Regions from separate parts of the Cetobacterium sp. ZWU0022 genome, predicted to be linked through region 3. Evidence: riboswitches for the same ligand, from Rfam matches in the RefSeq annotation. Region 3 holds a riboswitch; each other region holds the start of a gene.
What was found. A riboswitch is a leader RNA that binds a small molecule or an ion and turns the genes downstream of it on or off. The one in region 3 is predicted to bind lysine.

Region 1 (11,169 bases), on a different contig from region 3:
AAGCTATCTTTGTTTTAAGTGCTCTATCAAATTAAGAGAGATGAGTAGTTTAAAACAAATGGGAAATCTTTACTATTTGTATTACTATACAGATGTAAAAAAGATGATTTTTGATTTCAAATTTAAAAATAGGAAAGATATAGCAAAAGATTTAAGTGTATTTGTAAAAGAGGCAGTAGAAAATATACTAGAAAAAGAAAAAATAGATATGATAATATCCATCCCGATAAATAAAAAAAGATTTTTAGAAAGAGGATACAATCAGGTAGATGAATTGCTAAAATCTTCAGAGATTGATTTTGTTAAAATAGAAAGAATAAAAAATACTAAGTATATGTATAAGATTAAAGGTAATCTTAAAAGAGAAGAAAATGTTAAAAAAGCCTTTAAAATTGAGGGGGATTATTTCGAAAAAACAATTTTAATTGTCGATGATATTGTTACTACAGGAGCTACTTTAAAAGAGTTAGAACGAGAATTAAAAGAGCGACACAAAGTAAAGAAAGTTATTTTTTTTACTTTAGCAGCAGTTAGGGAATACTTTAAATAATTAATTAAGGATGGGTGAAAATGGAGATTTTTATAAATGGTGAAAAGGTAAGTTTAGGGATAAGAACAACAAGGTTGTTGAATGTTTTAGAGAAGTTAGAGGCCAATGTTATAAAACATGGAGAAGTGATTGTAGAGTTAAAATTAGATGGTGAGATGGTCGATGGCAGAGCATTACCGTTGAATAAAAAAGTAAGAGTGTTGGAATTGACAACACGTTCGCATAGAGAAATTTTGATAGAGTCACTATATTTGTTAGAGTCATATAGCAATAAGTTTTTTGATAATTTAGATGATATATCAGAAGATGAACAAGATTTATCAAAAGTTATTGAAATGGTAAGTTTTGTTGAATGGGTTTTAGGCATAGTTTTATCGTTAAAAGAGGCAACGGCGATAGATTTATTATATACTGATTACGATGAGTATGCAGATGATTTTAAAAAGTATGCCGAAGAAGTATTTGAGGCGTTTAAAAAAGAAGAGTTTGGTGAGGTTTTAGAAGTTCTAGAAGGAGCTGTTTCACCGTTAGTAGATGACCTATTACTGAATCATAAAGATTATTTAAGAGAGGTTTTGAAAGAAGAACGTAGAAAGAAATTGCTAAATTAGAGAAAAAAATACTCAATTTAGGATGAAAATATAGACAACATGGTGCGTGTTAAAAAGATAGAAATTATGTTATTATAAACTTAAAATTAATAAAAAATTTGGAGGGAGAAAATTATGAGAAAAACTATAATTGCAGGAAACTGGAAAATGAATAAAACTGTAGCGGAAACAAAAGCTACATTAACTGAGTTAAAAGAGTTAACAAATGGTGTAGAGGGAGTAGAAATCGTAATAGGTGCTCCATTCACAGCTTTAGAATCAGCAGTGAAGACAGTTGAAGGATCAAATGTTGCAATAGCTGCACAAAACATGCATACAAAAGATTCAGGAGCATATACAGGAGAAATCTCTCCAGTTATGTTAAAAGAGATTGGGGTAAAGTATGTAATCTTAGGACATTCAGAAAGAAGAGAATACTTCCACGAATCTAATGCTTTCATTAACGAAAAAGTAAAAGCAGCTTTAGCTCACGATTTAATTCCAATTCTTTGTATCGGAGAAAAATTAGAAGAAAGAGAATCAGGAAAAACTGCTGAAGTAAACGAAAAGCAAGTAAGAGAAGGAATGGCAGGTTTAACAGCTGAAGAGGCAGTTAAAGTTGTAGTTGCTTACGAGCCAGTATGGGCTATCGGAACAGGAAAAACAGCTACTCCAGAGATGGCTGAAGAAACTCATAAAGAGATTAGAGATGTTTTAGTAGCTATGTTTGGTGCTGAGGCAGCAGCAGAAATTACAATCCAATACGGAGGGTCAATGAATGCTAAGAATGCAGCTGAATTATTAGCTATGGAGAATATAGATGGAGGACTTGTTGGAGGAGCCTCTTTAGATGCACCAACATTTATTCAAGTTATAAAAGCAGGAGCAAGATAATCAAAAAAATAGGAGGCTTAAAAATGGCTAAAAAACCTTTAATGTTAATGGTTCTTGATGGATGGGGATACAATCCACACTCTGAAGAGAAAAATGCTATCGCAACAGCAAAACCAGAAAATTTCGAAAGACTATTTAATAGTTATCCACATACATTAATAAAAGCTTCAGGAGAAGCTGTAGGATTACCAGAAGGACAAATGGGGAACTCAGAAGTAGGGCACTTAAATTTAGGTGCTGGAAGAGTAATCTATCAACCACTTGTAGAGATTTCAAAAGAGATCAGAGATGGTGAGTTTTACGATAAAGCTAAAGTTGTAGAAGCGTTCAACTATGCTAAAGAAAATGATAAGAGCATCCACTTCATGGGACTTTTATCTGATGGAGGAGTTCACTCTCACATCAATCATTTATTCGGTTTATTAGAAATGGCTAAAAAAACTGGATTAACTAAAGTTTATATTCATGCGTTCATGGATGGAAGAGATACAGCTCCAACATCTGGATTAGAGTTCATGAAAGCTTTAGTTGCTAAAACTGAAGAGTTAGGTGTAGGAACAATAGCTTCAATCTCTGGAAGATACTTATCTATGGATAGAGATACAAACTGGGATAGAACAGAAAAAGCTTATGATGCAATCGTAGGAAAGTTACCTGTAACAAATAAAACAGCTATAGAAGTTATTGAAGAGTCTTATGCTGCAAATATTACAGATGAGTTTATAGCGCCAGCTTTATTATCAGCAGATGGAATAGTAAAAAAAGGCGATGTAATTGTTAACTTTAACTATAGACCAGATAGAGCTAGACAAATAACTAGAGCTTTTGTTGATAAAGAGTTTGTAGGATTTGAAAGAGAAGCTTTAGAGCCTAAATTCTACTGCATGAGACAATATGCAAGTACTATAGATGCTGAAGTTATCTATGAAGATAAAGATATCGTTAATACGTTAGGAGAAGTTATTTCTGCTAATAAATTAGCTCAATTAAGAACAGCTGAGACAGAAAAGTATGCTCATGTTACATTCTTCTTTAATGGAGGAAAAGAAACTGAGTTCAATGGTGAAGAAAGAATACTTGTAGCTTCTCCAAAAGTTGCTACGTATGATTTACAACCAGAGATGTCAGCTCCAGAATTAACATCTAAAGTTTTAGAGGCTTTAAACTCTGATAAGTTTGATGTTATTATAATGAACTTTGCTAACCCAGATATGGTTGGACATACAGGTGTATTTGATGCAGCTGTAAAAGCTGTTCAAGCTGTAGACAAGGGAGTAGGAGCTATCGTAAATAAAGTTCTTGAGTTAGATGGAACTGTGTTAATTACAGCTGACCATGGAAATGCTGAGAAGATGGAAGATCCAACAACTCATCAACCATTTACAGCTCACACAACTTATGAAGTACCATTTATCTACGTTTCGAATCACTTTAAAGGTGAGTTAAACCACGGTAAACTAGCTGACGTAGCACCTACGATGTTAGAAATCTTAAATATTGAGAAACCTGCTGAAATGAACGGTGTTTCTTTAATAAAAAAATAATTGACATCGCAAACAAATAATGATACTATAATTTAAAAGTTTCGAACAATTTAATATTTTAGGTAGAGGTTGCAAATAACATGAGTATTTTAAATGAGCCGGACAGGTGTTGATGTTAAAAGAAAGGGAAATTTGCCGAAATGGAGATTATGTCAAAAGTCTTTGTTGGGAGTATAGAGAATATCTATACTACTGTCACTGAGAAATCAGTGTTGTGCTATCCAAAAATTTGTGATATATTTTGCAGATTAGCTACCGTATTTTTTATACGGTAGTTTTTTTTACCTAAAATTTCAGAGGAACTAAAAAAATAACTTGGAGGTTTTAGGATGAACACAATAATTGAACTATTGAAATTAAGTCCAGTAGCAGTATTGGCAGCACTTATGTTTATGGGATATGACGCTCTTATAGCAGCACCTATAGCAACAGTTTATGCAGCACTTGTAGCAGGATTTGTAGAGAAGAAAAAAGTGAATGATATAATAGAGGCAGTAATAAATAATGCAAAAGAGATGCAAGTAGCATTCTTTATATTGATGGTAGCTTATGCAATGGCTGAAGTATTTATGTCAACTGGAGTAGGGGCTTCAATTATAAACTTAGCATTGAATGTTGGACTTACAGGAAGAACTGTAGCAGTTGTAGGAATAGTTGTTACATCAGTATTATCTATAGCAACAGGAACAAGCTGGGGAACATTTGCAGCGTGTGCACCGATATTTTTATGGCTTAACCATATTGTTGGTGGAAATATAGCTTTAACAGTTGGAGCGATAGCAGGAGGGGCATGTTTCGGAGATAATATAGGACTTATATCTGATACAACTATAGTTAGTTCTGGAATTCAAAAAGTTGAAGTTATAAAAAGAATTAGACATCAAGGATATTGGTCAGGATTAGTTTTACTTCTAGGAATAGTAGCATTCTATATTGCTGGAGTTTCGATGGGATTACCAACAACAACTGGGGATGCAGCAACAGCGATTGGTCAGATACCAGAAGAGGTTTGGACAGTTCTAGCTGAAAAGAGAGAGTCAGCAGTTACACTTTTAAATCAAGTTAAAGATGGTGTTCCAACATATATGATAATACCTTTAGTGCTTGTTTTAATAGCAGCTTTCAAAGGATTAACAACACTACTTTGTTTGTTTATTGGAATATTCTCAGCTTACGGATTGGGATTAATAGCTGGAACAGTTGAAAATACTGGAGCATTTTTAGATTTACTTTACTCTGGATTTGAAGGAGCGGGTTCTTGGGTAATTGTAATGATGATGTGGGTTGCAGCTTTCGGTGGAATAATGAAATTGATGGATGCATTTAGACCACTATCTAATATAGTAGTAAAAGTATCAAGAAATGTAAGACAATTAATGTTCTGTAATGGATTATTATCAATCTTAGGAAATGCAGGATTAGCTGATGAGATGGCACAAATAGTAACTATGGGACCAATCATTAGAGAGATTGTTGAGAAAAATGTAGAAGGTTCAGAAGAGGATATAGAAACATTAAGACTTAGAAATGCAACATTTAGTGATGCATTAGGAGTATTTGGATCTCAATTAATACCTTGGCATGTTTATATAGGATTCTACTTAGGAATTGCTCAAGCAGTTTATCCACTATACAACTTTACAGCTATGGATATTATTAAATATAACTTCTTAGCTTTAATAGCAGTTTCAACAATACTAATTGCAACATTGACAGGATTAGATAGATTGATACCAAGATTTGGATTACCAAGTGAACCAAAAGTAAGATTGAAAAAATCTACACAAACTAGCTGTGTAGCTGAAGAGGCATAGAAAATAAAAACTCTCACCATATAAAGTGAGGGTTTTTTTATTTACAAAAGGTTAGAGATGTGGTAAAATCTAAAGTAAAATAAAATTTCAGGAGGAATCTCTAAGATGATAGGTATAGGAATAGTAGGACTTCCAAATGTTGGAAAGTCAACTCTGTTTAATGCAATAACAAAAGCTGGAGCAGCGGAAGCGGCAAACTACCCGTTTTGTACAATAGAACCAAATGTTGGAATGGTAACAGTTCCAGATTCAAGATTAGATGAGTTATCAAAAATAATTAATCCTCAAAGAGTTCAAAATGCAACAGTTGAATTCGTAGATATAGCTGGTTTAGTTGAAGGAGCAGCAAAAGGTGAAGGGTTAGGAAACAAATTCTTATCAAATATCAGAACTACAGCTGCAATATGTCAAGTTGTTAGATGTTTTGAAGATGAAAATATCATTCACGTAAGTGGAAGTGTAGATCCAATAAGAGATATCGAAATAATAAATGGAGAGTTAATCTTAGCTGATATGGAAACTATCGAAAAAGCTATCGAGAAACAATCAAAGTTATTTAAATCTAAAAATAAAGAAGCTATGGTTTTAATGCCAGTTTTAGAAAAGTGTAAAGCACACTTAGATGAATATAAAATGTTAAAAACTTTAATTTTAACACCAGAAGAGCAAGAGTTAATAAGAACTTACCAACTTTTAACTCAGAAACCAATGATGTTCGCAGCTAATGTTTCAGAAGATGACTTAGCAACAGGAAATGAATATGTTGAAAGAGTAAAAGATTATGCAGCTAACTTAGGAGCGGAAGTAGTAGTAGTATCTGCAAGAGTTGAATCTGAGTTACAAGAGATGGAAGACGAGGACAAGAAAGAGTTCTTAGAAGCTTTAGGAGTAGAAGAACCAGGATTAAACAGATTGATAAGAGCTGGATTTAAGTTATTAGGACTACAAACTTATTTCACGGCTGGAGTTAAAGAAGTAAGAGCTTGGACTATAAGAATCGGAGATACAGCACCAAAGGCAGCTGGAGAGATTCATACAGATTTCGAAAGAGGATTTATTAGAGCGAAAGTTGTAGGATATGAAGATTTCATAAAGTATTCTGGATGGAAAGGAGCTCAAGAAGCAGGAGTTCTTAGACTAGAAGGGAAAGAGTACATCGTTAAAGATGGAGACTTAATGGAGTTTTTATTTAACGTATAAAATTATAAAAGGTTGTTAAGAAAAATTACTTGACAACCTCTAAAAAAACTAGTAAAATATTAAGGTATTGTAATTATAAGGAGGATAACATTGATAATAAAGCTTAGTGAAATTATTAATGAATCAGAGGTTACCTTTGATTATGTTGAAAAAACTATAGATTCTATAGATACTCCAGAAGGTGTAACTATTAGAGGAAGAGCTTTTAAAGACGATAATGGTTATGTAGTTGAAGGATCTTATAGAACAGTACTAAGGTTAGAATGTGTTAGATGTCTTACGGAGATAGAGCCTTTAATCCAAGGAGATTTTAGAGCAGAATATCTAGATCCAAAAGAGTATTCTAAGTATACTTCAAGCCTGAAGCCAGAGGAAGAGTTTGGTGATAAACACTTTGAAGAAGCTTTAAATAGCGAGATAAATATCTCTGATCTGGTAAGAGAATATATAATACTTGATTTGTCACAATATGAGGCATGTCTTCCAGAGTGTTCAGATACTTCTGAAGTAGAAAAATACTCGAAAGATGACGTTGACCCTAGGTGGCAGCAATTATTAGACATAAAATTTTAAATTTTTAAATATGATTGTATTAGGAGGGAAACTAAGATGGCAGTACCTAAGAAGAAAACTTCAAAAGCTAAGAAAAACATGAGAAGATCTCACCACGCATTAACAGGTTCTACTTTAGCAACTTGTGACAAATGTGGATCACCAAGAAGACCACACAGAATTTGTCTTGCATGTGGAGATTACAACGGAAAGCAAGTATTAGCTACAGAAGTAGAGTAATATCTTATAAAAAAAAGCGGGATAGTTAAATCTTGCTTTTTTTTATTTCTTAAAATATGCTATAATAGTTAATAATTATATATATATTGAGGAGAAATTATGAGAATCGCTTTAGATGCCATGGGTGGAGATTTTGCACCTCTTGAAACAGTTAAGGGAGCAGTTCAAGCTTTAGAGGAATTACAAAATTTGACTGTGATTTTAGTTGGACAGAAAGAAAAAATAGAAGAAGAGTTAAAGAAATATACATACGATAAAAACAGAGTAGAGATTTTTGATGCGAGAGAAGTTATAGAGATGACAGATGATCCTATGACGGCAGTTCGAACAAAAAAAGATGCCTCTATGAATAGAATGTTAGAGCTAGTTAAATCAGGAGAGGCTCAAGCATCGGTATCAGCAGGAAATACAGGTGCACTAATAAGTGCAAGTCAATTGAAGTTGAGAAGGATAAAAGGTGTTTTAAGACCAGCTATTACGACGATATTCCCTAGTAAAAAAAGAGATATAGTTTTAATGGATGTTGGAGCTAATGCTGATTGTAGACCGGAGTTTGTAAATCAGTTCGCAACAATGGGTTCTCTTTATTATGAAGAGATGTTTGGAGTAAGCAATCCAAAAGTTGGATTATTAAATATTGGAACAGAAGAGGGAAAGGGAAATGAAATCACCAGAGAAGCCTTCAATTTGTTGAAAAATAATAACGATATTAATTTTGCTGGGAATATAGAGAGTAGAGAGATGATGGATGGAGAAGTAGATGTCATTGTCGCGGATGGATTCACAGGAAATATGGTATTAAAAACAGCTGAAGGAACGGCCAAATTTATATTTTCTATTTTGAAAGAGGAGATAGGAAAAAGTCTTTTAGGAAAAATAGGAGCACTTTTATTGATGCCTATTTTAAAAAAATTGAAAACCAAATTAGATTCTTCAGAATATGGTGGAGCACTATTTTTAGGTATAAATGGAATATCGATAAAGGCTCACGGAAATTCGTCGGCGAAAGGGATTAAAAATGCTTTAAAGGTTGCCAATAAGTTTGCAGAAGACAAATTTATAGATAGATTAACAGAGGTTATGAAACAAAGCGAAGGAGGAAACAATGAAGCTTAAAAATGTAGGTATAATAGGATTAGGAACTTATGTTCCAGAGAATGTAATGACAAATTTTGATTTTGAAAAAATTATAGATACAACAGATGAGTGGATTAGAACTAGAACTGGTATAGAAGAAAGAAGATTTGCTAATGAAACTCAAGCTACATCTGATTTAGGAGCTGAGGCAGCAAAAGTAGCTTTAGAAAAAGCAGGAGTTCCTGTAGAAGATATAGATATGATAATTTTAGCAACAACTACGCCTGATTATCCAATTCAAAGTACGGCTTGTGTTGTTCAAGAGTTGATAGGTGCTGTAAATGCGGCGGCAGTAGACATAAATGCGGCTTGTAGTGGATTTGTATATGCTTTAACTATGGCAAAAGCATTAGTTGTATCAGGAATGAATAAAAAAGTTTTAGTTATAGGTGCAGAAGTTCTTTCGAAGTGTGTAGATATGCAAGATAGAAATACTTGTGTATTATTTGGTGATGGAGCAGCAGCAGCAGTTGTAGCAGAAGTAGAAGATGGATATGGAATGATATCACAATTCTTAGGAGCAGAAGCGGATGTGAAAGGTGCATTAAGAACTCCAGCAGGAGGAACTAGAAAACCTTTAAGTCAAGAAGTTTTAGAAGAGAGATCAAACTTCTTACAAATGAAAGGACAAGATGTATTTAAATTTGCAGTTAAAGCTTTACCAAAGGCAACTTTAGAAGCTTTAGAAGCAGCGGGATTAACTCCAAGCGATTTAGACATGGTATTCCCACATCAAGCTAATAGTAGAATAATAGAAGCAGCATCAAAAAGATTAGAGATTCCAATGGAAAAGTTCTATTTAAACTTAAATAAATATGGAAATACATCATCTGCATCAATCGGGTTAGCATTAGGAGAAGCATTGGAAAAAGGTCTTGTAAAAAAGGGAGATACAATAGCTTTAACTGGATTTGGAGCGGGGTTAACGTACGCTTCTATGATATTAAAATGGTCTTACTAAATTTAAAATTGACATAAGAAAAAGAATATGGTATATTAAAAAAACATGTGTTATTTATAAAAAAAGGAGTTAATATGAGTAAAATAGCTTTTGTTTTTCCAGGACAAGGAACGCAATATGTTGGAATGGGAAAAGAACTTTATGAGAATAACGATTTAGCTAAAAGTGAGTTTGATAAAATATTTTCTAGCTTAGATTTTGATTTAAAAAAAGTGATGTTTGAAGGTAGTGAAGAGGAGTTAAAAGATACTAAAAATACTCAACCAGCTATCGTTGCAATGAGCTTAGTTTTAGAGAAACTACTAAGAGAGAAAGGTATTGTAGCAAATTTCGTAGCAGGACACTCTGTAGGAGAGTATGCAGCTGTTGGGTCAGCTGGATTTTTATCAATGGAGGATGCAGTAAAGTTAACATCTTTAAGAGGAGCGGCTATGAGTAAAGTGTCAGCTGAGGTAGCTGGAACTATGGCAGCGATATTAGGACTTGATTCAGATGTAATAGTTGAGACTTTAAAGGGTGTAGCTGGGGTTGTTGAGGCAGTAAACTTCAATGAACCGAAACAAACTGTAATAGCTGGAGAAAAGGAAGCTATAGGAAGTGCTTGTATAGTATTAAAGGAAGCAGGAGCAAGAAGAGCTATGGAGTTAGCTGTTTCAGGACCATTCCATTCAAGTCTAATGAAGCCGGCAGGAGAGATTTTAAAAGAAGCGTTAGAAGGATTCGAATTTAAGAATTCAGAAGTAGTTTTAATCGCTAATACAACAGCTAAAGAGATAACTTCGGTTGAAGACTTAAAAGATGAACTGTATAGACAAAGCTTTGGACCTGTAAAATGGGTAGACACAATTACAACATTAAAAGCAGCAGGTGTAACAAAGATATATGAGATTGGACCAGGAAAAGTATTGAATGGTTTAATCAAAAAAATCGATAAAGAGATCGAAGTGATCAATATCGAAAAGCTTTCAGATTTAGTGTAATCTAAAAGATTATAAAACTTGAAAAAATATATTAAATTTGCTAATATATTAATATAAATAATAAAAAAATCAGGAGGAAAACATATGTTAGATAAAATAAGAGAAATAGTTGTAGAGCAATTAGGAGTAGACGCAGATCAAGTAACTTTAGAAGCGAACTTCGTTGAGGATTTAGGAGCGGATTCATTAGATACAGTTGAATTAATAATGGCTTTCGAAGAGGAGTTCGACGTAGAAATTCCTGATACAGATGCAGAAAAAATAAAAACTGTACAAGATGTTGTAAACTACATTGAGGCAAATAAGTAAGATAAATTTAAAGGGGTATGAAAGTACCCCTTTAGTTATATTTTTTGGAAAAATAACAAAGAGGTGGATAGGATAATGAGAAGAGTAGTTGTAACAGGAGTTGGTTTAATAACTTCACTAGGAACTGGAACGGAAAAATCTTGGGATGCTATAAAAGCTGGTAAATGTGGAATAAATGAGATTAAATCTTTCGATACAACAGAGAGTGCCGTTAAGATAGCAGGAGAGGTTACTGATTTTGATCCAACAGAATTTGGAATCGAAAAGAAAGAGGTAAAAAAATTAGCAAGAAATACTCAGTTTGCTATTGCCGCTACAAAAATGGCATTAGAAGACTCAGGACTTGTTATAGATGAAAATAACGCAACTAAAGTTGGAACAATTGTATCATCTGGAAT
Region 2 (11,169 bases), on a different contig from region 3:
AAAAATATCTGTAACCCCTAAATATTTTAGTGTCTCTAAAACTATTTTTGCTCCCGATATTTTTTCCACTTTCTCCTCCTATCTAGTTACTGCTCCTTCAGATGAATCTGAAACTAATTTTACATATTTTTGAAGCATTCTATTTTTTATATCTCTTTTTAAAAGTGTTGTACTCGCTTTTCTTTTTTCTATCTCCTCCTTTGATATCAAAAGCTCAACTCTATTTTTAGGAATATCTATCTCTATACAATCTCCATCTTCTACATAAGCTATAAGTCCTCCATCCGAAGCTTCTGGTGATATATGACCTATAGCAGCCCCTCTAGACCCACCAGAAAATCTTCCATCTGTTAGTAAAGCACAATACATATCTAATCCCATACCTACTAAAGCTGCTGTTGGTGATAACATCTCCCTCATTCCAGGCCCACCTTTTGGACCTTCATAACGAATAACTATTACGTCCCCCTTCTTTATTTTTCCGCTCAAAATACTTTCATAAGCTTCCTCTTCAGAATTAAAAACTTTTGCTTCCCCTTTATGTACTAACATGCTTTCATGAACCGCTCCTGATTTTACAACTGCACCCTTCGGAGCTAAATTTCCTTTCAGTATAGAGATTCCACCTGTATCAAAATATGAAGATTCAAAATCTCTAATTATATCTTTATCTAATATTTTTGCTTTTTCTGCAATCTCTAATATATTTTTTAGTAAAACTGTCTGATTAGATTTCAACAAATCTTTTTCTTTTAAAATTTTTAAAACAGCACTTACTCCTCCGGCTTCATCAAACTCCTCTATAAAATGTGAATTTGCTGGAGATAATTTAACTATCTGCTTTGTTTTTTTTGACACTTCATCAAACATATCTAGATTCAGTTTTACCTCACATTCATAAGCTATTGCTGGTAAATGAAGAGTTGTATTTGTCGACCCTCCAAGTGCCATGTCAACAAGAACTGAGTTATATAAGCTTTTTTCATTTATAATATCTCTCGCTCTAATATTTTTTCTAAATAATTCCATTACCTGAAATCCGGATTCTTTGGCTAATCTTTTTCTTTCTGAATATACACTGGGTACCGTTCCGTTCTTTGGAAGTGCTATTCCCAATGCTTCTGTTAAGCAATTCATCGTATTTGCAGTATACATTCCTGAGCATGATCCACATGTTTTACAAGTCTCGTGCTCCGCTTCATTCAATTCATTTACTGACATCTCTCCACTTTGAACTTTTCCAACATATTCAAACAGATCTGAAATCCCCACTTTTTTTCCTTTAAATTTTCCAGCCAACATTGGTCCTCCACCTATAAAAATTGATGGTAGATTTAATCTTACAGCTGCCATCAACATTCCTGGTACAGCTTTATCACAACTAGGCATAAAAACAAGCGCATCAAAGGGCATTGCGTATGCTGTTGCTTCTATTGAATCTGCAATAAGTTCTCTTGTCGGAAGAGAGTTCTTCATCCCCTCATGCCCCATAGCAATTCCATCACAAATAGCTATTGTATTAAACTCCATCGGAACTCCTCCATTCATTCTTATTCCAGCTTTGACCTCCTCGACAAGATTTTTTAAATGAATATGACCTGGAACAATCTCATTATATGAATTTACGATTCCCACTTTGGGAAGCTCTAGCTCTCTCTCTGTTAATCCCATTGAATAAAAAAGTGCTCTATGTGGTGCTCTACTTAATCCTTTTGTTACAATCTCGCTTCTCATTTTGGCCTCCCTCAGTTTTAAAAATTTATAAAAAAAAAGAGCTTAAATCTATAGACTTAAGCTCTTAAAACTTCATACCTTTTGCTCAAGCCTTTATTTTTATAACAAAATAAGGCTTGAATATTTTCAGAGATATAACTCATCAAATCCAAACCCAAAAGCATATTATTATAATTATAGTTAACATGTTTTTAAATTTGTTCATGAGCTCCTCCTTCTTTAATTTTTTATAGATTCTATATCAATCTCTCTCAAATGTCAATATTTTTTTAAAAAATAATTATATGTATTTTTTTTATTACTATTGTATTTTTTTTAGTTATATGATATATTTATTGCATACACTAGAAAATAATTTTCATTTTTTCATCAATATATTCAAAAAATTTTCAGGAGGATTATCATGTTTAAAAATTTACAAAAAATTGGTAAATCGTTTATGCTTCCTATCGCTATTTTACCTGCTGCGGGATTACTACTAGGTATAGGTGGAGCTCTTTCTAATTCAAATACTGTTAATGCATATCCATTTTTAAACATTCCTTTTTTACAAGGAATTTTAAAAGTCATGTCAGCTTCTGGAGAAGTTATTTTTGCAAACTTAGCACTAATAATGTGTATTGGTTTAGCTATCGGTTTAGCAAAAAAAGACAAAGGAACTGCTGGTTTAGCTGGAGCTGTTGCTTTTCTTGTTATGAATGCATCTATAAAAGGATTAATTACAGCTTTCAATCCTTCTGTAGTCTCAATTGATACTGGAGTTGTCGGTTCTATTGTTATTGGTTCTATTGTTGCCTTTTTACATAATAGATATAGTAATGTAAAATTGCCTGCAGTATTAGGATTCTTCGGTGGTTCAAGATTTGTTCCAATTATCTCATCTTTTACTGCAATAGGTATCGGAATACTATTCTTCCTGACTTGGCCAACTTTTCAAAACTGGTTAACTTTTGCTGGTAAATCTATTGCAAGTTTAGGAATTTTAGGAACATTTCTTTATGGTTTTCTTTTAAGACTTAGTGGTGCTATCGGCTTACACCATATGATTTATCCCCTATTTTGGTATACTGAACTTGGTGGTACTGCTGAAATCGCTGGTAAATCTATTGTTGGAGCACAAAATATTTTCTTTGCACAATTAGCTGATCCAAATCACACTGGTTTATTTACAGAAGGAACTAGATTCTTTGCTGGACGTTTTGCTACTATGATGTTTGGTCTTCCTGGTGCTTGTCTTGCTATGTATAAGTGTGCTCCTCAAAATAAAAAAAATGCTGTTGGGGGATTATTCCTTAGTGGTGCAATTACATCTTTCATAACAGGAATAACAGAACCTATTGAATTTATGTTTTTATTTGTTGCTCCTTGGCTATATGGTGTTCATGCTTTCTTTGATGGATTATCTTTCCTTGTAGCTGATTTATTAAATATATCTATCGGAAATACTTTCTCAGGTGGATTAATAGACTTCACTCTTTTCGGAGTTTTACAAGGTAATGCTACTACAAACTGGATTTATGTTTTAATCGTTGGAGCCTTCTGGTTTGCTCTATACTATTTTACTTTTTCATTCTTAATAAAACGTTTTAATATTGCGACACCTGGAAGAGAAGGTGATGACCAAGAAATTAAAATTATCACTAAAGATTCTTTATATGAGACATCTAAAGAGATTTTAGCTGCTCTTGGTGGAAAGGAAAATATTGACGATATTGATGCTTGTATAACTAGACTTAGAGTTTCTGTCAAAGATGTTTCTAAAGTTGATAAAATCAAGATTAAGAATTTAGGAGCAACTGGTGTTTTAGAAGTTCAAGGTGGAATACAAGCTATTTTTGGAGCAATGGCTGATCCTATAAAACAAAAAATAAACGAAATCATAGAAAATAATTAAGGAGGAAATCAAGAAAATGAATAAAGGTCTTATTGTTTCATGTCAAGCGTTAGAGAGTGAACCACTACATAGTTCTTTTATTATGGGAAGAATGGCTGTTGCCGCTGAAATGGGCGGAGCAGTTGGGATTAGAGCTAATGGCGTAGAGGATATTTTAGAAATAAAAAAATTAGTTGATCTTCCTATCATTGGAATTATAAAAAAAGATTACGAAGGAATGGTTTCATATATCACTCCAACAGAAAAAGAATTAGAAGCTTTAATTGCAACTGATATAGATGTTATCGCTCTTGATGCAACTATAAATGCTGATATTGAGCTTTTAAAATCTTTAAAAATAAAGTATCCAAATCAAAAATTTATGGCGGATATCTCAACTGTTGAAGAGGGGATTCGTGCCGAAGAGTTAGGGTTTGATTTTATTGGAACAACTTTAGTTGGTTATACCGAGCATTCTAAAGGATTAAATAACTTTGATGTTTTAAAAGAACTTATAGCTAAATGTAAAAAACCTGTTATTGCTGAAGGGAATTTTGATACACCTGAAAAATCTAGGTCTGCTATGGAGATGGGTTCATATGCTGTTGTTGTAGGTGGAGCTATAACTAGACCTCAGCTAATCGCTAAAAAATTCAGCGATGAAATAAACAAAGTTAATTTCTAAAATAAAAAAAGAGGCTGACCAAAATGGTCAACCTCTTTTTTTCCTCTACCTTTAAAAGTTCAATTCGATTATTAATTTTTACTGATGAAATCTATAAACCTATCAATAGCCTCATTTAAAATCTCTTTATCCTTAACCAAAGATATTCTGATATAGTTATCCATTCCAAACGCAACTCCAGGAACAACAGCAACCCTCTCTTCTTCTAAAAGTTTTTGAGCAAACTCTAAAGAACCTAATTCAGTTATTCCATCCAATGAAATAAATATATATATAGCTCCTTTCGGTTCTATTGCAGATATATTTGCTTCTTTCAATTTTCTATATACTAACTGAGCACGCTGTTTATAAATTCCTACCTGTTCCGATATATCCTGACATTTTCTAGCAGCAATAAGAGCTCCTCTTTGAGATATAATGCTTGGTGATGTCACCGCATATTGATGAACTTTAACAAGATAATCTCTCAATTTTTTATGAGCTATAATATAACCAACTCTCCATCCTGTCAATGAATGAGACTTTGAGAATCCATTTACTAAAATTACATTCTCTCTGTATCTATCATCTAAAAACGTATTGTGATTTACATCAAAAACAAGCTCACTATAAACCTCATCACTTATTATGTAGATATGATTTTCTTTTACAAACTCTAAAATTTCATCTCTATTTTCTTTTGATATAACAACTCCTGAAGGATTTGATGGATAGTTTAAAATTATGGCTTTTGTTTTTGAAGTGACATATTTTTTTAAAGTTTCCACTGTCAATTCAAAGTTGTCTTTCGAAGTATCTACTTTTACTAAATTAGCTCCTGCTAAATTTATCAGAGGTTCATACCCTGGGTATACTGGTAGAGGTGCGATAACCTCATCACCTGGTAAAATAACAGTTCTAATTGCCGTTGATAATCCCTCTGTACTTCCAACTGTTATGATTATCTCATCTGATTTTACATCAACTTTATACTTCTCTCTATAAAATTTTGCAATCTCTTCTCTTAGCTCTATCATCCCACCAAGTTGCGGATAACCTAACTTCCCCTCTTGCATATACTCTATAGTTCCATCTATAACCTCTTTTGGCTGAGGCAAATCCGGCTCACCAATTGTTAAATTGATAAGCTCTTTCTCTCCATCTTCATACTCTCTACACGCTTCTGCTATTTTTCTAATAACAGATATCTCTATTTTATCTAAATTTGGATTTACTTTTAACATATTTTCTCCTCGAACTACTTTTTCATTAAAACCTCTGCAATCTGAATTGCATTCGTTGCTGCTCCTTTTCTTATGTTATCAGCTACAACCCAAAGATTTAATCCATTTTGGATACTAAAATCTTTTCTGATACGTCCAACAAAAACATCATCTTTTCCTGTTGCTGACGCAGCTAAAGGATAAATACTATTTTGTACATCATCCTCTAAAATTATTCCATCAAACTCTCTAAATTTAGCTTTTAACTCCTCTATATTAGGCTCTCTTTCTAACTCAACATTTATAGATACAGAATGCCCATTCATAACTGGAACTCTAACACAAGTTGCCGTCACAGGAAGCTCCCAATTACCTAAAATTTTACGAGTTTCGTTTATCATTTTCTCCTCTTCTTTTGTGTACCCATTTTCTAGGAAAGAATCTATCTGTGGCAAACAGTTATTCACTATTGGATGAGGATAAGTTTTTGGTGCCTCTCCTTTAAGTCCTCTCTCTAAATCCTCTATGCCTTTTATTCCACTTCCAGATACAGCTTGATAAGTTGAATAAACAACTCTTTTTATTCCATAAAGATCATTAATCACTTTTAAAGGAACAACCGATTGAATCGTTGAACAATTTGGATTAGCTATTATACCTTTATTTTTAAATATATCCTCAGGATTTACTTCTGGTACAACTAAAGGAACATCCTTATCCATTCTCCAAGCACTACTATTATCAACCACAACTACACCTTTTTCACTCGCAATAGGTGCAAATTTTTTACTAATATCTCCTCCTGCTGAAAATAGTGCTATATCTATATCCCTATCGAAACTATTTTCAATTAGCTCCTCTATAACTAAAGTTTTTCCTTTAAAAATAACCTCTTTTCCTGCTGAACGAGCTGATGCAAATAGATATAAATTATCTATCGGTAAATCCCTCTCCTCTAAAACTTTTAAAAATGTTCCTCCAACTAATCCACTCGCTCCAACTATCGCTATATTATACATTGCTTTATCCTCCTATTATATTGAAAATACTTCTGCTAGTCTTTCTACTACTTTTACCGCTTCATCCTCTTTTATGATTAACGATATTGAAATCTCTGATGTTGTACACTGATAAAACGCTGCATCTATATCTGCTAAAACTTCAAATACTTTTGCTGCTACTCCAAAGTTGCTTATCATTCCTATTCCTACTAAAGATATTTTTACAACTCCCGTTCTTTTTGTAACTTCTATTGCAGGAATCTCTTTTCTAATATCCTCTAATGAGTTATTTAGAAAGTGATCATCTGTTAAAGGACAAGTGAATCCTATACTTCCTTTTATATTCTGAACCTCATTTTGTGATATCATATCTACATTTACACTATGCTTTGCCAGATTATTAAAAACAGTAGCTACATTTTTAGGTACTCCTGAAAAATTCTCTAGATTTACCATTATAACATTTTTATTTATAGATATTCCAGTCACAGCTTTTTTCTCTATTATCTCACTACTATCACAAATATATGTACCTGTTTCAACCCCTAAAGTTTGCCCAACATATATTCTAACTCCATACTTTTTTCCTATCTCAACCGCTCTTGTCTCCATTACACCAGCTCCTAAATTTGCCATCTCCATCATCTCCTCGTATGAAATTTTTTCTAGTTTTTTTGCATTTTTATAAACTCTAGGATCTACTCCAAATATTCCGGTAACATCTGTATAAATCTCACAATCACATTTTAAAGCTGCTGCCAAAGCTACAGCACTCGTATCTGATCCTCCTCTTCCAAGAGTTGTTACATCACCATTATCATTTATACCTTGAAACCCCGCAACTATAACTACTTTTCCATCTTTTAGATGTTTTTCTATTCTATCTATCTTTATGCTCTCTATCTTATTTTTTGTATGAACTCCACCAGTTCTAATTCCTGCTTGAGCTCCTGTTAAAGATATTGCCTTACACCCCTGCTCTTTTAAAGCCATACTCAAAAGAGATGTTGTTTGCTGCTCTCCTGTGGATAAAAGAGAATCTAGTTCTCTTACATCAGGGGTATCCGATATCTCCTTAGCTAACTTTATAAGTGCATCCGTTGTCTTACCCATTGCTGAAACTACAATTACAACTTCATCACCCTCTTTATAATTTTTAGCTATATCCATAGCTATATTTTTTATTTTTTCTGTTGTTGCAACTGAACTTCCACCAAATTTTTTTACTACTCTCATTAGTTCCTCCTCCGATGACATTATAATAAAAAAAACGATAGTCAAAAAAATAACTATCGCCTGAAAAACTCATTTCAACTATGTTAGCTTAAAATAATAATCTACGATAGCACAACACCATTTCGGTGACAGTTGTATAAATCTTCTTTATACACCCAGCTCATCTTTCTAGTAGAAAAAGTTGAACTTCGGCGAACTTCCCTTTCAACAAACCTCTTTGACCTACTAAATCTTAGTTTGTTTACTTTTGAATTTCGCAACCTCTATCAAAATATTAATTTAAGGTAGAATATCATTTTTTTTTTAGAATGTCAAAACTTTTTTCTTAGTAAGGCTTCAATCTTAATCGGTAGACCAAATAGATTTATAAATCCTTCTGCATCTTGTTGGTTGTAAACACTATCTTTTTCAAACGTTGAATACTCCTCTGAGTACAATGAAAATGGTGATGTTGTTCCTGCTAAAATTATATTTCCTTTATACAATTTTAATTTCACTTCACCTGTCACAAACTCCTGTGTAACGTCTATAAAAGCTGATATTGCCGCTCTTAAAGTTGTAAACCACTGCCCATTATAAACTAATTTTGAAAAATCGTGAGAAAGTTTTACTTTCTCTTGGTAGGTATCTTTATCTAAACACAATCTTTCTAACTCTTCATGTGCAAAATATAAAATCGTTCCACCTGGCGTTTCATAGACTCCTCTTGATTTCATTCCAACCAATCTATTTTCGACCATATCTAAAACACCAATTCCATGCTCTGATCCTATTTTATTAAGTTTTTTTATGATTTCAACACCTGATAACTTCTCTCCATTTAAAGCTACAGGAACTCCTTTAATAAACTCTAAAGTTATATATTCACTCTTCTCGTTTGCAGCTTCTAAAGTTTTTACCCATTGTAAAACATTTTCAAAATTTGGCTCTTTTGATGGATATTCCAAATCAAACCCTTCGTGACTCACATGAAAAAGATTCTCATCTCTACTGTATGGAGATTTTTTATGAAATGGAAGAGTTATCCCTTTTTTCTCTAAATATTCTATCTCCTCCTCTCTAGATTTTATATCCCAAATACGCCACGGTGCTATTACCTTTAAAGATGGATCAAGAGCCTTTATAGCTAATTCAAATCTAACCTGATCATTTCCTTTTCCTGTTGCCCCGTGCGAAATATATTTCGCTCCTTCTTTGTGTGCTATCTCTACTAAGGCTTTTCCTATTACTGGTCTTGCCATAGAAGTTCCTAGCAGATATTTATTTTCATATATTGCACCAGCTTTCAGAGTTGGAAATATATAATCATTTACAAACTCCTCTACTTTATCCACCAAATAAAATTTTGATGCTCCTGTCACATAAGCTTTCTCTTCAATGGCTTTAAAATCCTCTTTTTGTCCAACATCCACAGCAACAGCTATAACCTCGTAATCATAATTTTCCTTTAACCAAGGTACTATAACCGATGTGTCTAATCCCCCAGAGTACGCTAAAATAACCTTTTCTTTCATTAATATCCTCCCTAGTTAAAATATTTTATAATAAGTTTGTCGTAAGTTCCCTCTTCTTTTATCTCTTTTAAAGCTTTATTTATCGATTCTACAAGCTCTTTTTTCCCTTTAGCAACAGCTATAGCATACTTCTCCTCTTCTGCATCAATTTTTACAACTTTCAACCCTTTATTTTGTGATATGTAGCTTCCTGCTGGTGCTGAATCAAGAATCATAGCGTCTATCTTTCCAGAACTTAAAGCCATGATTGCACCCGGTGCTGAATTGTATTGGATTTTATCTATACCCTCAATTTTTGAAACCATCAAATCTCCCGTATATCCTAATACTACTCCCACTTTTTTCCCTTTTAATGCATCTAGATTTGCAATAGTTGAATCCTTTTCAGGTACTATTATCACTTGATTAGCTACAAAATAATCATCTGAAAAATCTACAAACTTTTCTCTTTCAGCTGTCATAGTCATTCCAGCAATGACTAAATCCAATTTATTTGTCTGAAGTGCTGGAAGCAGTCCATCAAATGTTATGTTTTTTATTTTTATCTCCTTTCCTATTTTTTCTCCGACCTTATTTATTAAATCAATATCAAATCCAACTATCTCACCATTTTCCATATATTCAAATGGTGCAAACTCCGCATTTGTTCCCACATATAAAACATCATTTCCAAAACCTAAAACTCCCATAATACAAAATAAAACTACTGATAACATCTTTTTCATAATACTTACCTCCTAATTTTTATTTTTTATATATTTTATTTTTGAGTATAAAAAAAGTCAGTGCTATCAAAACACTGACTCAAAATACAATTGTAACTTTATAGAATAATAAAAAATCTATAGCATAACAACATTAATGAGATTGTTTTTTAGGGCACACAAAAATATATTCTTTTTGTTAATTCTAGTTTGTGTCCTTAAAATCCTTCTCATAGTCATCTGCTTTCCTCCTTTAATTTTTTATTTGAAATGATAATATCAGATTTGATATGAAAATGTCAATCTTTTTTTGAAAAAATTTTTTCACTTTTTTTATTTTTATTTATACAGTATATTTTTTTAATTCTAATTCTATATAGAATATATTTTATTTTTATGACTTTATGAGGTAATAAATTACTGTTCTTAAATATATTTTATTTACTGGAGGAGATTATGTTAAATCAAGAAATTTTCAATGCGATGACTATTAAATTAACTGCTGCTGATATTCCTTTAGAGATTCAAAAATTTGATCCTAAAATCAGAAGAGCTCCTAAAAGAGTTGTTCACTTAGAAAAAGATGAAATTGCACTTGCTCTTAAAAATGCTCTTAGATATATTCCTGAGGAGTTTCATGAAATGCTTGCTCCTGAGTTTTTAGATGAACTTAAGACTTATGGGAGAATATATGGGTATAGATTTAGACCAACTGGAAATATCTATGGTAAACCTATATTTGAATACAAAGGAAACTGTACCGATGCTAAAGCTATCCAAGTTATGATTGATAATAACCTTGATTTTGACATCGCTCTTTATCCTTATGAACTTGTTACTTATGGTGAAACAGGACAAGTTTGTCAAAACTGGATGCAATATAGATTAATTAAAAAGTATCTTGAAAATATAACAATGGATCAAACTCTTGTTGTAGCTTCAGGTCACCCGACTGGACTTTTTAAATCTCACCCTTCAGCTCCTAGAGTTATAATTACAAACGCTCTTATGATTGGAGCTTTTGATGATTATGACAACTGGGCTAGAGCCGCTGCCCTTGGAGTTGCTAATTATGGACAGATGACAGCAGGTGGATGGATGTATATCGGTCCACAAGGAATTGTTCATGGAACTTATTCAACAATCTTAAACGCTGGTAGACTTTTCTGTGGAGTTCCTGCTGATGGTGACTTAAGAGGAAAACTTTTTGTTACGTCAGG
Region 3 (11,169 bases):
GTATGATTGGATTGTCGTCTAGTATCATCTCTTGAATCTCTTTGTAATATATTTTTCTTTTTTCAGAATCAATTGTCGAACGAGCAAGATCAATTTTAGCATCTAACTCAGGATTATTATAAAACGAACGATTTCCTTCTGCACCAATAGAGTTAGAATGGAAAAGAGTAGTTACAACAGTATCGATATCACTAACACCTAAAATCCAAGTTGTAAGTAAAATATCGTGTGCTCCTTCTGAGGTTCTTTTTAAAAAAGTTCCCCACTCAACAATTTCAATAGTAGATTCAATTCCAATCTCTTTTAAATTAGCTTGTATTATTTGAGCTATTTGAACTCTAACAATATTTTCACTTGTCCAAATTTTGAGAGATGGAATTTTTTTCTCAGAATTAATAATAGCTTTAGCTCCTTCGATATCTCTTTTAAAAGGTGTCAAATCCTGAGAGCTACCAAATATATTAGGATTGATAGGAGAAGTGGCAACAGAGCCTCTTTCAAGGAAGATAGCCTCTAAAATACCCTCTTTATCAATAGACATATGAATAGCTTTTCTAATGTTTTTATTATTTAATCCTTCTTTTTCGACATTTAAAACCATAAGTTCTGTGGTAGTTGTAGTTTTATGTAGCAAATCTAACTCTGGATTTTTTTCTACGATATTAAAATCGATAGGCGATATTGCATAGATAACATCTACTTCACCAGTTTCTAAAGCAGCTAAACGGCTAGTGTTTTCAGTTATAATTTTAAAAGTAAGACCACTGTTTTTAGGAGCTCCTTTGAAGTAATCTTTAAAACTAGTCATTACAATCTTGTCCCCATCTCCCCAATTTGTGACCATATATGGCCCTGTTCCCATTGGTTTTAAAGCAACGTTATTTCCAGCTTCAACATATTTTTTATTCATAATTGCAGCGATTGGAAGAGTTAAATTTGCCAAAAATGGAGCAGATGGCTCTTTTAAAGTTATAAGAACTTTTTCATCTTCTGTTTTTATAACACTTTTGATATCTTTTAATATAACTCTACTTCCAGGTTTTTGAAGCATTCTTTCTAAACTGAATACGACATCATCAACACTCATAATATCCCCATTATGAAATTTAACATTTTGTCTGATAGTAAAAATAATCTCTGTTGGAGATAGATATTCAAAAGATTCAGCTAACTCAGGAGTTGGAACTCCATTGTCATCAAGAGTTACTAAAGTATTAAAGATGTGTTCAGTTATACCTAAAGTTGGAAACTCATTGAAAGTGTGTGGATCTAAAGATTTAGGTTTTGAACCTTGGGCTACTATGATATTATTTTTTTCGTTTGAAAAAGTGTTAGTAGCAAAAAATAAAATGTTTAAAGTAAGTAATAAAGTAAAAAGTTTGTTCATCAAATCCTCCCCTAAAGATTAAATAAAATTAAAATTATTATTGTAAGATCCCTAAATGTAAATTGTAATAGAAACCTTTGTTATTAATAAGTTCTTCGTGATTTCCTCTTTCAACTATTCCATCATCTGTTAAAACGACTATTGTATCAGCATTTTTAATTGTTGATAATCTGTGAGCTACGACAATAGTTGTACGATTTTTAGAGAGTTCATCTAATGACTCTTGGATAAGTTGTTCTGTGATATTATCTAAAGCTGATGTAGCTTCATCTAAAATTAAAATAGGTGGATTTTTAAGGAAAATTCTACCGATAGCAATTCTTTGTTTTTGACCACCAGATAGTTTTACTCCTCTTTCACCAACTTCAGTGTCGTAACCATCAGGAAGAGTTTCAATAAAATCATGGATATTAGCTTTCTTAGCAGCGTCTATAATCTCCTCATCTGTAGCTTCAGGCTTACCAATTACTAGGTTTTCTCTGATTGTACCTGTAAATAGGAATGGGTCTTGCTGAACAATTCCTATACTTTGTCTTAGCGAATCTATTTTGAAATCATATATACTTTTAGAATCTATTTTAATATCTCCGCTGTTAATATCATAGAATCTAGGAATCAGATTACAGATTGTTGTTTTTCCTCCACCAGAAGGTCCTACAAGAGCAAGTTTTTCTCCAGCGTTTATACTTAAAGAGAAATCTTTTAAAATATTTTTTTTCTCATGACTAAAGTATATATTTTCAAAAGTGATTGCTCCTTTTACATTTTCTAAGTTTGTTGCATCAGAGGAATCTTTTTCGATATCTTCATCTAGCATCTCTTTGAAACGTTTAAATCCACTCATTCCATTTTGATATTGTTCAACAAAACCAACTAATCTTTTGATAGGCTGACTAAAAATTCTGATATAAAGTAGGTAAGCTAAGAAATCTCCAAAATTGATTTTACCTTGATATGTAAAAATTGCACCAAAAACTAAAACAAGATAGTCTAGCATATCAGTAAAGAATGTCATCCCTGAAACATATTCAGCCATAACTTTATAAGCTCCTTCACGAGCTTTTTTGAATTCGATATTACTTTTTTTAAATTTTTGTAATTCCTCTTCTTTATTGACAAAAGCTTTTGAAACTCTAATTCCACTGATACTATTTTGTAATGTTGAATTAATAGCGCCAATTTTTTCACGAGTTTCAGAGAAGGCATCAGTCATTTTTTGTCTTCTATTTAGTGTGAACCAAACGATAAACGGTATTACAGAGAATACAATTAATGTCAAAGGAATATTGATTTTTAGTAATAGGAAGAACGAACCTAAGATCATTATTATAGAGATAAATAGATCTTCTGGACCATGATGAGCTAATTCTGAAACCTCTTGTAAATCGTTTACAATTCTTGACATGATACTTCCAGTTGCAGTATTATCAAAGTATTTGATAGGAAAGTTTTGAAGTTTTGCATAGACATCTCTTCTCATATCCCCTTGCATTCTAACTCCAACAACATGTCCCCAGTAATTCATAAAGAAGTTACAAAGAAGTTTTATTAAATATATTCCTAAAAGAATACCCGCTAAAGTAATAATAGCTTTATAATTTTTATTTGGAATATAGTTGTTTACAGCAGCTCTACTCAACATAGGGTATATTAAATCACAGGCGGAAACTGTTATAGCAGCAAGTAAATCTAAAAAAAATAGTTTTTTATAAGGTTTATAATAACTTATAAATTTTTTTAACATTAAAAACCTCCAATATTTAGTAATTTTATTACACTATATAATTTTAAAAGAAAAGTATATAAAAGTCAAAGAATATTAAAATTATCCACAATAAAAAAAGAGTTCCGAAGAACTCATGATAATTATAAGCATTTAAATTCTTTTAAGATATTTAAAAAATATTCTACGCCATGTGTTAAAGCTTCGTTGTTGAAATCAAATCGACTGTTATGAAGAGCACAAACATGACCGTTTTCTTCATCTCTAACACCAACAAGAGCTAAAAGACCTGGAGTGCCATCTTGAGAGTAGAATGAAAAATCCTCTGACCCACTTAAAGAGATATCAGTAAAAACGGTTTTTCCATTTAATGCGTGAAGTGCATGTTCAAATAGTTTTTTATCATTGATAACAGGAGGATAAAAAGGTTCAAAATGCATATTGATATCAACATCAAAAGCAGTTTCAAAACCAGAGTTAATTTTTTCCATTCTCTCTTTTATGAAAGGAATCAAAGACCTATTTTCTAATCTAATTGTTCCAAGCATATTGACACTTCCAGGGATAATGTTACGAACAGTTCCAGCATGGAAAGCTCCTATAGTTAGAAGAAAATGTTCATACGATGGAATGTTTCTAGATTTTATAGATTGGTACGCTTCAACAAGTTTGGCCCCAATTAAGATAGAGTCAATTCCTTTATGTGGTTGAGCACCGTGACACCCTTTACCAGTTAGAGTTATATCTAAATTTATATTTTGAAGAGAAACACATCCAGATTTCACAGCAAACTCTCCAACTTTAATTTCAGGATAAACATGAAGTGCAAAAATAGCTTCAATTTTCTTAGATTTATAGTAGTCATCAGCAACAATAAAACGAGCCCCACCTGCTCCTTCCTCTCCGGCTTGAAATATGAATACTAAAGATTTTTGTAATTTAACACCTGAGTTTATTAATTTTTTTATCTCTTGAATGAATGTTAAAAGCATTGCAGCATGACCATCATGACCACAAGCGTGCATCATACCATCTATTTTAGATTTAAATGGATTGTTACTCTCTTCTTTTAAAGGTAAAGCATCAATATCAGCTCTGAAAGCCAAGCAAGAATCAATTGTACCAGGAATAAAAGCTACAGTACTCGTTCCAATAGAATGATACTCAACACATTCCTCATCTAAAATTTTTCTAATATACTCAGAAGTTTGAAACTCTTTTAAAGCTATTTCAGGTATTGTATGAAGATAATTACGATGTGTATTAAGATTGTTTAACATAAAATCACTCCCTCACTATTTATTATTTTAATTAATACCATATTTCTTATGTTTTTGTCATATTTATATTATGAATGAGTTAGATAAAAATAATATAGTTGTATAATTTATACTCAAGTAGTACACTGATTTAAAACAAAAAAATGGGAGGGGTTTAAATGGAAAAAATTGGTGTAGAAAAAAAACACAGAATTTTGGATTGGATAGAAAAAGTTGGAAATAAAATTCCACATCCATTTATGTTATTTTTCTTTTTAAGTGTATTTATTATTTTGCTGTCAGCACTTTTGAGTAGTTTTGGAGTTCAAGTTGTAGATCCTGTAAAGAATGAAGTTGTTAAAGTAAAAAATCTTTTTTCTGGTGAAGGTATTAATTTTATGCTTCAGAATACAATTAAAAATTTTACTGGTTTTTCTCCGTTAGGATTAGTTTTAGTAATGACTCTGGGAATTGGATTAGCTGAACATGTGGGTTTAATTTCAGCTTTTATGAGAAATACAATATTAAATAGTTCACCAAAAGTTATTACATTTATGATTATGCTTATAGGTATTTGTGGAAATATAGCATCTGATGCTGCGATAGTAGTAGTCCCGGTGATTTCAGCATTTATATTTTGCTCATTAGGAAAACATCCACTAGCAGGGATAGCGGTTGGGTATGCTGCAACAACAGCGGGATTTAGTGCTAATTTGATAGTGGCGGGAACTGATGCCTTATTAGCAGGAATTTCAACAGAGGCTATGAAAATAGTAAATCCAAGTATAACAGTTTCGGTTGTAGATAACTGGTATTTTATGGCAGTTTCGACATTTCTATTAGCTATTGTAGGAACAGCAATAACTGAGAGAGTAGTAGAGCCTAGATTAGGAAAGTATACAGGTAAAAAAACTATAAAAAGAGAAGAGGTTACTATTTTAGAGAAAAATGCTTTGAAAAAAACAGCAATAAATGTTGGAATATATTTGGTTCTTTTAGTAGCAATAGTTTATCCTAAAAATAGTTTTTTAAGAAACCCAAATACGGGATCTTTATTGAACTCACCACTTTTGAATTCGATTATTCCACTTTTATTAATATTATTTTTAGTTGGTGGAATAACGTATGGTAAAGTAGTTGGAAATATAAAGGAGATGTCAGATATCCCGAGATATATGACAATGGGAATGAAAGATATGGCGAGCTATATAGTTTTGGTATTTATGATAGGGCAATTTATAGCTTATTTTAATTGGAGTAAATTAGGTTTTGTTTTAGCTGTAGAGGGTGCGGATTTGCTTAAGAACTTAAATTTAAGAGGGATACCTCTATTTATAATGTTCATATTACTTTCAGCATTTATAAATCTTTTTATAGGAAGTGGGTCTGCAAAATGGGCGTTGCTAGCACCAATATTTATTCCAATGTTCTATATGTTAGGATATAATCCAGCATTAACTCAGATGCTTTATAGAATAGGAGATTCAACAACTAATGTAATATCTCCACTTTTTCCATACATGCCAATTATATTAGGATTGACTCAAGAATATGAAGAAGATTCAGGAGTGGGAACAGTTATATCTTTAATGCTACCATATACTATAGCTATGTTGATTATGTGGATAATTTTAGCAATAATTTGGGTATATTTTAGCATACCTTTAGGACCTGGAGTTGTAATAAAAATTTAAAAAATATATAAAAAAACTTGCTTTTTATTTTTTTTAATGTTACTATTCATTCAATTTAAGAGAATTTTAAGGTAGAGGAGCGAACAACAAAAGTAAGTTAGTAGAGCTAGACAAAGCATTGAAACTAAATGAAAGGGAAGTTTGCCGAAATAAAAGTTATGTCAAAAACTTTTATTGGGTATATAGATAATATCTATATAACTGTCATTAGTATATCTAATGTTGTGCTATCCGTTATTTGTAATATTATAAAATTTACAAAAAACTGCCTATTTTATTTTTATGGGGCAGTTTTTTTATTTAAAAAGGAGCGCAGAAAATGTTACAGTTAAGTAGAGTGAATGAAGTTTTTAGTTTTTTAGGTCCAGTGACCGATTTTTTATGGGAGTTTCCAAGAAATTTTGAGTTTTATAAAAATATTCCTTTAGTAGGAAATTTTACGTTAGCGATATTATTGCTAATGGGATGTGGAATGTATTTTACAATGAGATTAAAATTTGTTCAAATAAGATATTTTAAAAGAAGTTTGCAGATTTTAAAAAATAAAAGTAGCAATCAAGTTGGAATCTCACCAATGGCGGCATTTTTATTGAGTAGTGCAACAAGAATAGGGCCTGGAAATATAATGGGTGTTACAGGAGCCGTATTAGCAGGAGGCCCAGGAGCACTATTCTGGATGTGGGTGAGTGCATTTTTCGGAATGGCAACAAGTTTTGTTGAAGCAACCCTTGCACAGATATTTAAAGAAAAAAATGAGGATGATTATGTAGGAGGAATAGCGTACTACGGAAGAAAACTTCTAAATAATAGTAAGTTAGCAGGATTACTAATAGCAGGTTCTTATATCTTCTATGCTTTATTTACTCTTCCGTCACAAGTTTTCCATATGTTTACAGCATTTGGAAGCTTAGCAGGTCAGATTACAGGAGCAGTTTATACTAGAACAGATAACGTCTATATAGTTATAGGAGTATCTATAATTATATTTACCTTTGGAATAATTTTTGGTGGAATAAAAAGAGTTGCAGCAGTAACTGATTTCATAGTACCAATAATGGCAGTTTTATATTTTGGAGTAGCTTTATTCTTGATAGCTTTAAATTTAGATAAAGTTCCATATTTCTTTTTAGCTGTTTTTAAAGGAGCTTTTAGTCCGTCAGCTTTATTCGGAGGTTCAATAGGTATAGCTTTACAACAGGGAATAAAAAGAGGATTGATGTCAAATGAGGCAGGACAAGGAACAGTGACTATGGCAGCGGCGGCAGCAGATGCAAAACATCCAGTAGAACAAGGTTTTGTTCAACAATTTGGAGTTTTTATAGATACATTTGTAATTTGTACGATTTCAGGTTTTTTAGTAATTATAGCAAGTATATGGAATTTAGATACTCAAAACTTTGAGGTTTTAAGAAGTGATAAGTTAGGATATTTCATAGAATCATTAAAGGTACTATCACCAGCATCACTAAATGGAATTATTCAATTTATAGTTTCTCTGTGCTATGGGATGTTTGCATTTTCGACTATACTAGGAATGATTGCATTTATAGATATATCGGCAACTGAGATATGCAGAAAAAAGATATTTTTAATCTCAATGAAGCTGGTATCATCTCTGATATTTATTCCGTTTGGAGTTATGTGTGTTTGGTCGGGATTGGAGTTAGATAATATTTGGGTAATAAGTGATTTTACGAATTTAGTTATGGTATTTATAAATGTACCGTTGATATTGTTAGGATTTAACTTTGCACAAAAATCATTAAAAGAGTATGAATTAAATCAATAAATTAATTTATAAATTGTACTGAATAGGAGGAGTGGGATGAAGTTTTTAGGAAGTATGAAAAATGTAGATGGTATTTTAGAAATAGGTGGGATTTCAGTAAAAAAATTGAAAGAGGATTTTGGAACACCTTTGTATATATATGATTTAGAGTTACTACAAAAGAAAATTAGAGATATAAAAAATTCATTTAAAAGTGAAAAATTTAATACAACTGTTGTGTATGCGTCTAAAGCTTATCTGTCAAAAGGAATGGCTCAAGTTGTAGATAGAGAGGGATTACATATAGATGCTGTTTCAGGAGGAGAGTTATATACAATTCTTTCATCTGGATTTCCTTCGAAAAGAGTTCATATGCATGGAAACAATAAATCTATAGAAGAACTACATATGTGTGTAGAACATGAGATAGGAAGTATAATTTTAGATAACAGATTTGAAGCTGAAAAAGTAGCTCAGATTTGTAGAGAGCTAGGAAAAAAGATGAGTGTTATGGTAAGATTAAATATAGGAATAGATGCACACACTCATGAATATATAAAAACAGCAAAGCATACTTCAAAATTTGGAGAATCAATTTTTGATAAAGAGATAGAAAATATTGTAAAAGATATTGTTCAAAAAGAAGAGTTAAACTTTTTAGGTTTTCATTGTCATATAGGTTCACAGATTTTTGATGAGCTTGCTTTTTGTGAAGGTGTAAAAACAATGGTTCAATTCACGAAAAAGATTTCAGAGGAGTTAAAAATTAAAATTCCTGAAATAAATATAGGTGGAGGATTCGGGGTTAGATATACTGAAGAGGACACAGATACTGATTTAAAAAAGATGATGAAAAAAATTATTATCTCTTTAGAGGAGAACCTACTAGCAGAAAATTTATCAGTTGAGAATGTGATAATAGAACCTGGGCGTTCAATAGTTGCGGCTGCAGGAAGTACTTTATATACAGTTGGAGGAAATAAGAAAACTTTTGGTGAAGAAAACTATGTCTTTATAGATGGCGGAATGACTGATAATATCAGACCAGCACTATATAGCGCTAAATATGAAAGTGTTGTTGCTAATAGATTAAATGAAAGTAAAAGAGAGTTAGTAACAATAGCTGGAAAATGTTGTGAATCAGGGGATATAATAGCTAAGAATACAAAGTTAGGAAAATGTTCAGAGGGAGATTTAGTACTGGTTAGTTGCACAGGAGCCTATGGGCATTCAATGAGTAGTAATTACAATAAAGCTTTGAGACCTGCTGTAGTTTTTGTAAAAGATGGAAAGAGCTATTTGGTTTCAAAAAGAGAAAGCTATGAGGATTTAATAAAAAATGATCTTGATTTATTAGAAAATATATAGGGAGACAAAATGGATATAAATAAATTGAAAAGTGAATCTCAGAAGATAAAAGATTGGTTGATAGATGTAAGAAGAGATTTTCATCAGCATCCAGAGTTAGGAACTGAAGAGTACAGAACTCATGATAAAATATGTGAATATCTAAACGATATGAACATTCCATATAGAACATCATTCAATACTGGAGTGATAGCAGATATAGTTGGAGAAAATAAAGATATTACAATAGCATTAAGAGGTGACATTGATGCACTACCTATTTTAGATATGAAAACAACAGAGTATTCATCTAAAATTAAAGGTGTTTGCCATGCATGTGGTCATGATGTGCACACAACAATTGTCTTAGGAGTTGCAAAATATTTTTATGAAACTAAAACAAAACCACCAGTGAACATAAGATTAATATTTCAACCCGCAGAGGAAACTGTTGGAGGAGCAAAGCCTATGATAGAGGATGGAGCACTTGTTGGAGTAGATGCTGTATATGGTTTACATGTAGATGACACAATAGAGAGTGGGAAGATAGGAATCAAATACGGTGCTATGAATGCTTCATCAGATACTTTAAAAATTAAAATAAAAGGAACTAGCTGTCACGGCGCATATCCGAGTCGAGGAATTGATGCCCTTCTAATAGCTTCTCATGTAATTATAGCTCTTCAAAGTATTGTAAGTAGAAATTTAGATGCTAGAGAGAGCGGAGTAGTAACAATTGGAACAATAAATGGGGGAACAGCTGGAAATATAGTTGCCAATGAGATTGAATTAAAAGGAACACTTAGAACCTTAGATCCTGAAGTAAGAAAAAAAATGAAGAAAAGAATAAAAGAGATTGTTGAAGGAATTCCGTTAGCTTTTGGAGGAGAGGGAGAAGTAGAGATAGAACCAGGATATACAGCTCTGATAAACCACAATAAAAATGTGGATATTGTGAGAGAAAATGCAATTAAATTACTTGGAGAAAATAGCGTATATGAAAAAGAATTAGCCAATATGGGAGTTGAAGACTTTGCATATTTTGTTGAGAAAATCGAAGGAGCATTTTTTACATTAGGAGTCAGAAATGAAAACAAAAATATAGTGGCACCAGCTCATAATGGAAATTTTGATATAGATGAAGAGTCTATCTTAAATGGTGTAATGATGCAAATATTAAATATTTATACTACAAAATAAAAATTTATAAAATCAAAGAAAAAGAGAGTTTTTTTAGTAATATATCTCATAGAGTATATAAAATTAAAAAGGAGATCAACTATGAAAAAGATTTTAATCATATTAATTTCTATTTGTTCAATAGTATCTTTTTCTGCTGAAATAGTAAATGAAGTAGTAAATGATAATAGTGTTCCTATTATTGAAAATGTTTCGATATCTGATGTAGCAAATGAAGAGTTTATAATAAGTGTTATGGGAAGTTTAGAATCAGATCCAGAAATAATGAACAAAATTAATGAAATAGGAGAAATTGTAGACTCTGAAGTTCAAAAGGACAGTCCAGATTGGAAAAAAGTAGAAGAGTTATATAATGAGTTGTCAATATATACAAATAAAGTTGCTGTCAATATGATGAGAACTTTGAAAGAAGGAGGATTAGAAAAAAGTGATCCAAATTTTGAGAGTGATATGAATAATGAGATAGTTTCAGATATGTTTTTAGATCAAGATATGCCGTCAAATCCTGTAGATGAAAATGAGATTATGGAAGCTATAAAAAAAGGTATGACAACAAAAGAGATTGCTCGTATGGAGGAGATTAGCGGAAAAATTTCAACAGAGATTGAGTTGCCAAATCCAAATTGGGAACAGGTTGAAAAAGATTATAATGAATTATCTAAATACACAAATAAAGTTACAGTTATAATAATGCAAGTTGAGAAAAAAAGAAATGGAGTTCAATAGAACTCCATTTTGCATTTTTGTATTGTAATTACTATCCAAGAGCTACATCTAGAAACATCATAAGA

Region 1: another riboswitch for lysine. It lies ahead of L988_RS10215 (Na+/H+ antiporter NhaC family protein); the one in region 3 lies ahead of L988_RS05290 (sodium:alanine symporter family protein).
Region 2: another riboswitch for lysine. It lies ahead of L988_RS07795 (aspartate kinase); the one in region 3 lies ahead of L988_RS05290 (sodium:alanine symporter family protein).

The regions. Positions count from the first base shown of each region.
Region 1 is NZ_JRJZ01000128.1:12,001-23,169, forward strand. Features, by position in the region: gene L988_RS10195 (ComF family protein) at 41-550, shown strand; gene L988_RS10200 (hypothetical protein) at 571-1,161, shown strand; gene tpiA (triose-phosphate isomerase) at 1,276-2,034, shown strand; gene gpmI (2,3-bisphosphoglycerate-independent phosphoglycerate mutase) at 2,058-3,578, shown strand; lysine riboswitch at 3,634-3,806, shown strand; gene L988_RS10215 (Na+/H+ antiporter NhaC family protein) at 3,908-5,392, shown strand; gene ychF (redox-regulated ATPase YchF) at 5,498-6,592, shown strand; gene L988_RS10225 (DUF177 domain-containing protein) at 6,683-7,165, shown strand; gene rpmF (50S ribosomal protein L32) at 7,202-7,384, shown strand; gene plsX (phosphate acyltransferase PlsX) at 7,484-8,500, shown strand; gene L988_RS10240 (beta-ketoacyl-ACP synthase III) at 8,490-9,482, shown strand; gene fabD (ACP S-malonyltransferase) at 9,557-10,462, shown strand; gene acpP (acyl carrier protein) at 10,547-10,771, shown strand; gene fabF (beta-ketoacyl-ACP synthase II) at 10,847-11,169, shown strand, end outside.
Region 2 is NZ_JRJZ01000089.1:20,973-32,141, forward strand. Features, by position in the region: gene ilvB (biosynthetic-type acetolactate synthase large subunit) at 1-69, opposite strand, end outside; gene ilvD (dihydroxy-acid dehydratase) at 79-1,734, opposite strand; gene L988_RS07775 (PTS transporter subunit EIIC) at 2,138-3,628, shown strand; gene L988_RS07780 (N-acetylmannosamine-6-phosphate 2-epimerase) at 3,624-4,292, shown strand; gene L988_RS07785 (pyridoxal phosphate-dependent aminotransferase) at 4,364-5,515, opposite strand; gene L988_RS07790 (aspartate-semialdehyde dehydrogenase) at 5,530-6,513, opposite strand; gene L988_RS07795 (aspartate kinase) at 6,529-7,731, opposite strand; lysine riboswitch at 7,831-8,005, opposite strand; gene L988_RS07800 (argininosuccinate synthase) at 8,043-9,245, opposite strand; gene L988_RS07805 (basic amino acid ABC transporter substrate-binding protein) at 9,257-9,970, opposite strand; gene L988_RS07810 (urocanate hydratase) at 10,406-11,169, shown strand, end outside.
Region 3 is NZ_JRJZ01000049.1:19,957-31,125, reverse strand. Features, by position in the region: gene L988_RS05310 (ABC transporter substrate-binding protein) at 1-1,387, opposite strand, end outside; gene L988_RS05305 (ABC transporter ATP-binding protein) at 1,425-3,131, opposite strand; gene L988_RS05300 (M20 family metallopeptidase) at 3,254-4,390, opposite strand; gene L988_RS05295 (AbgT family transporter) at 4,549-6,063, shown strand; lysine riboswitch at 6,128-6,301, shown strand; gene L988_RS05290 (sodium:alanine symporter family protein) at 6,383-7,852, shown strand; gene lysA (diaminopimelate decarboxylase) at 7,889-9,199, shown strand; gene L988_RS05280 (M20 family metallopeptidase) at 9,209-10,378, shown strand; gene L988_RS05275 (hypothetical protein) at 10,460-11,104, shown strand; gene L988_RS05270 (ZIP family metal transporter) at 11,136-11,169, opposite strand, start outside.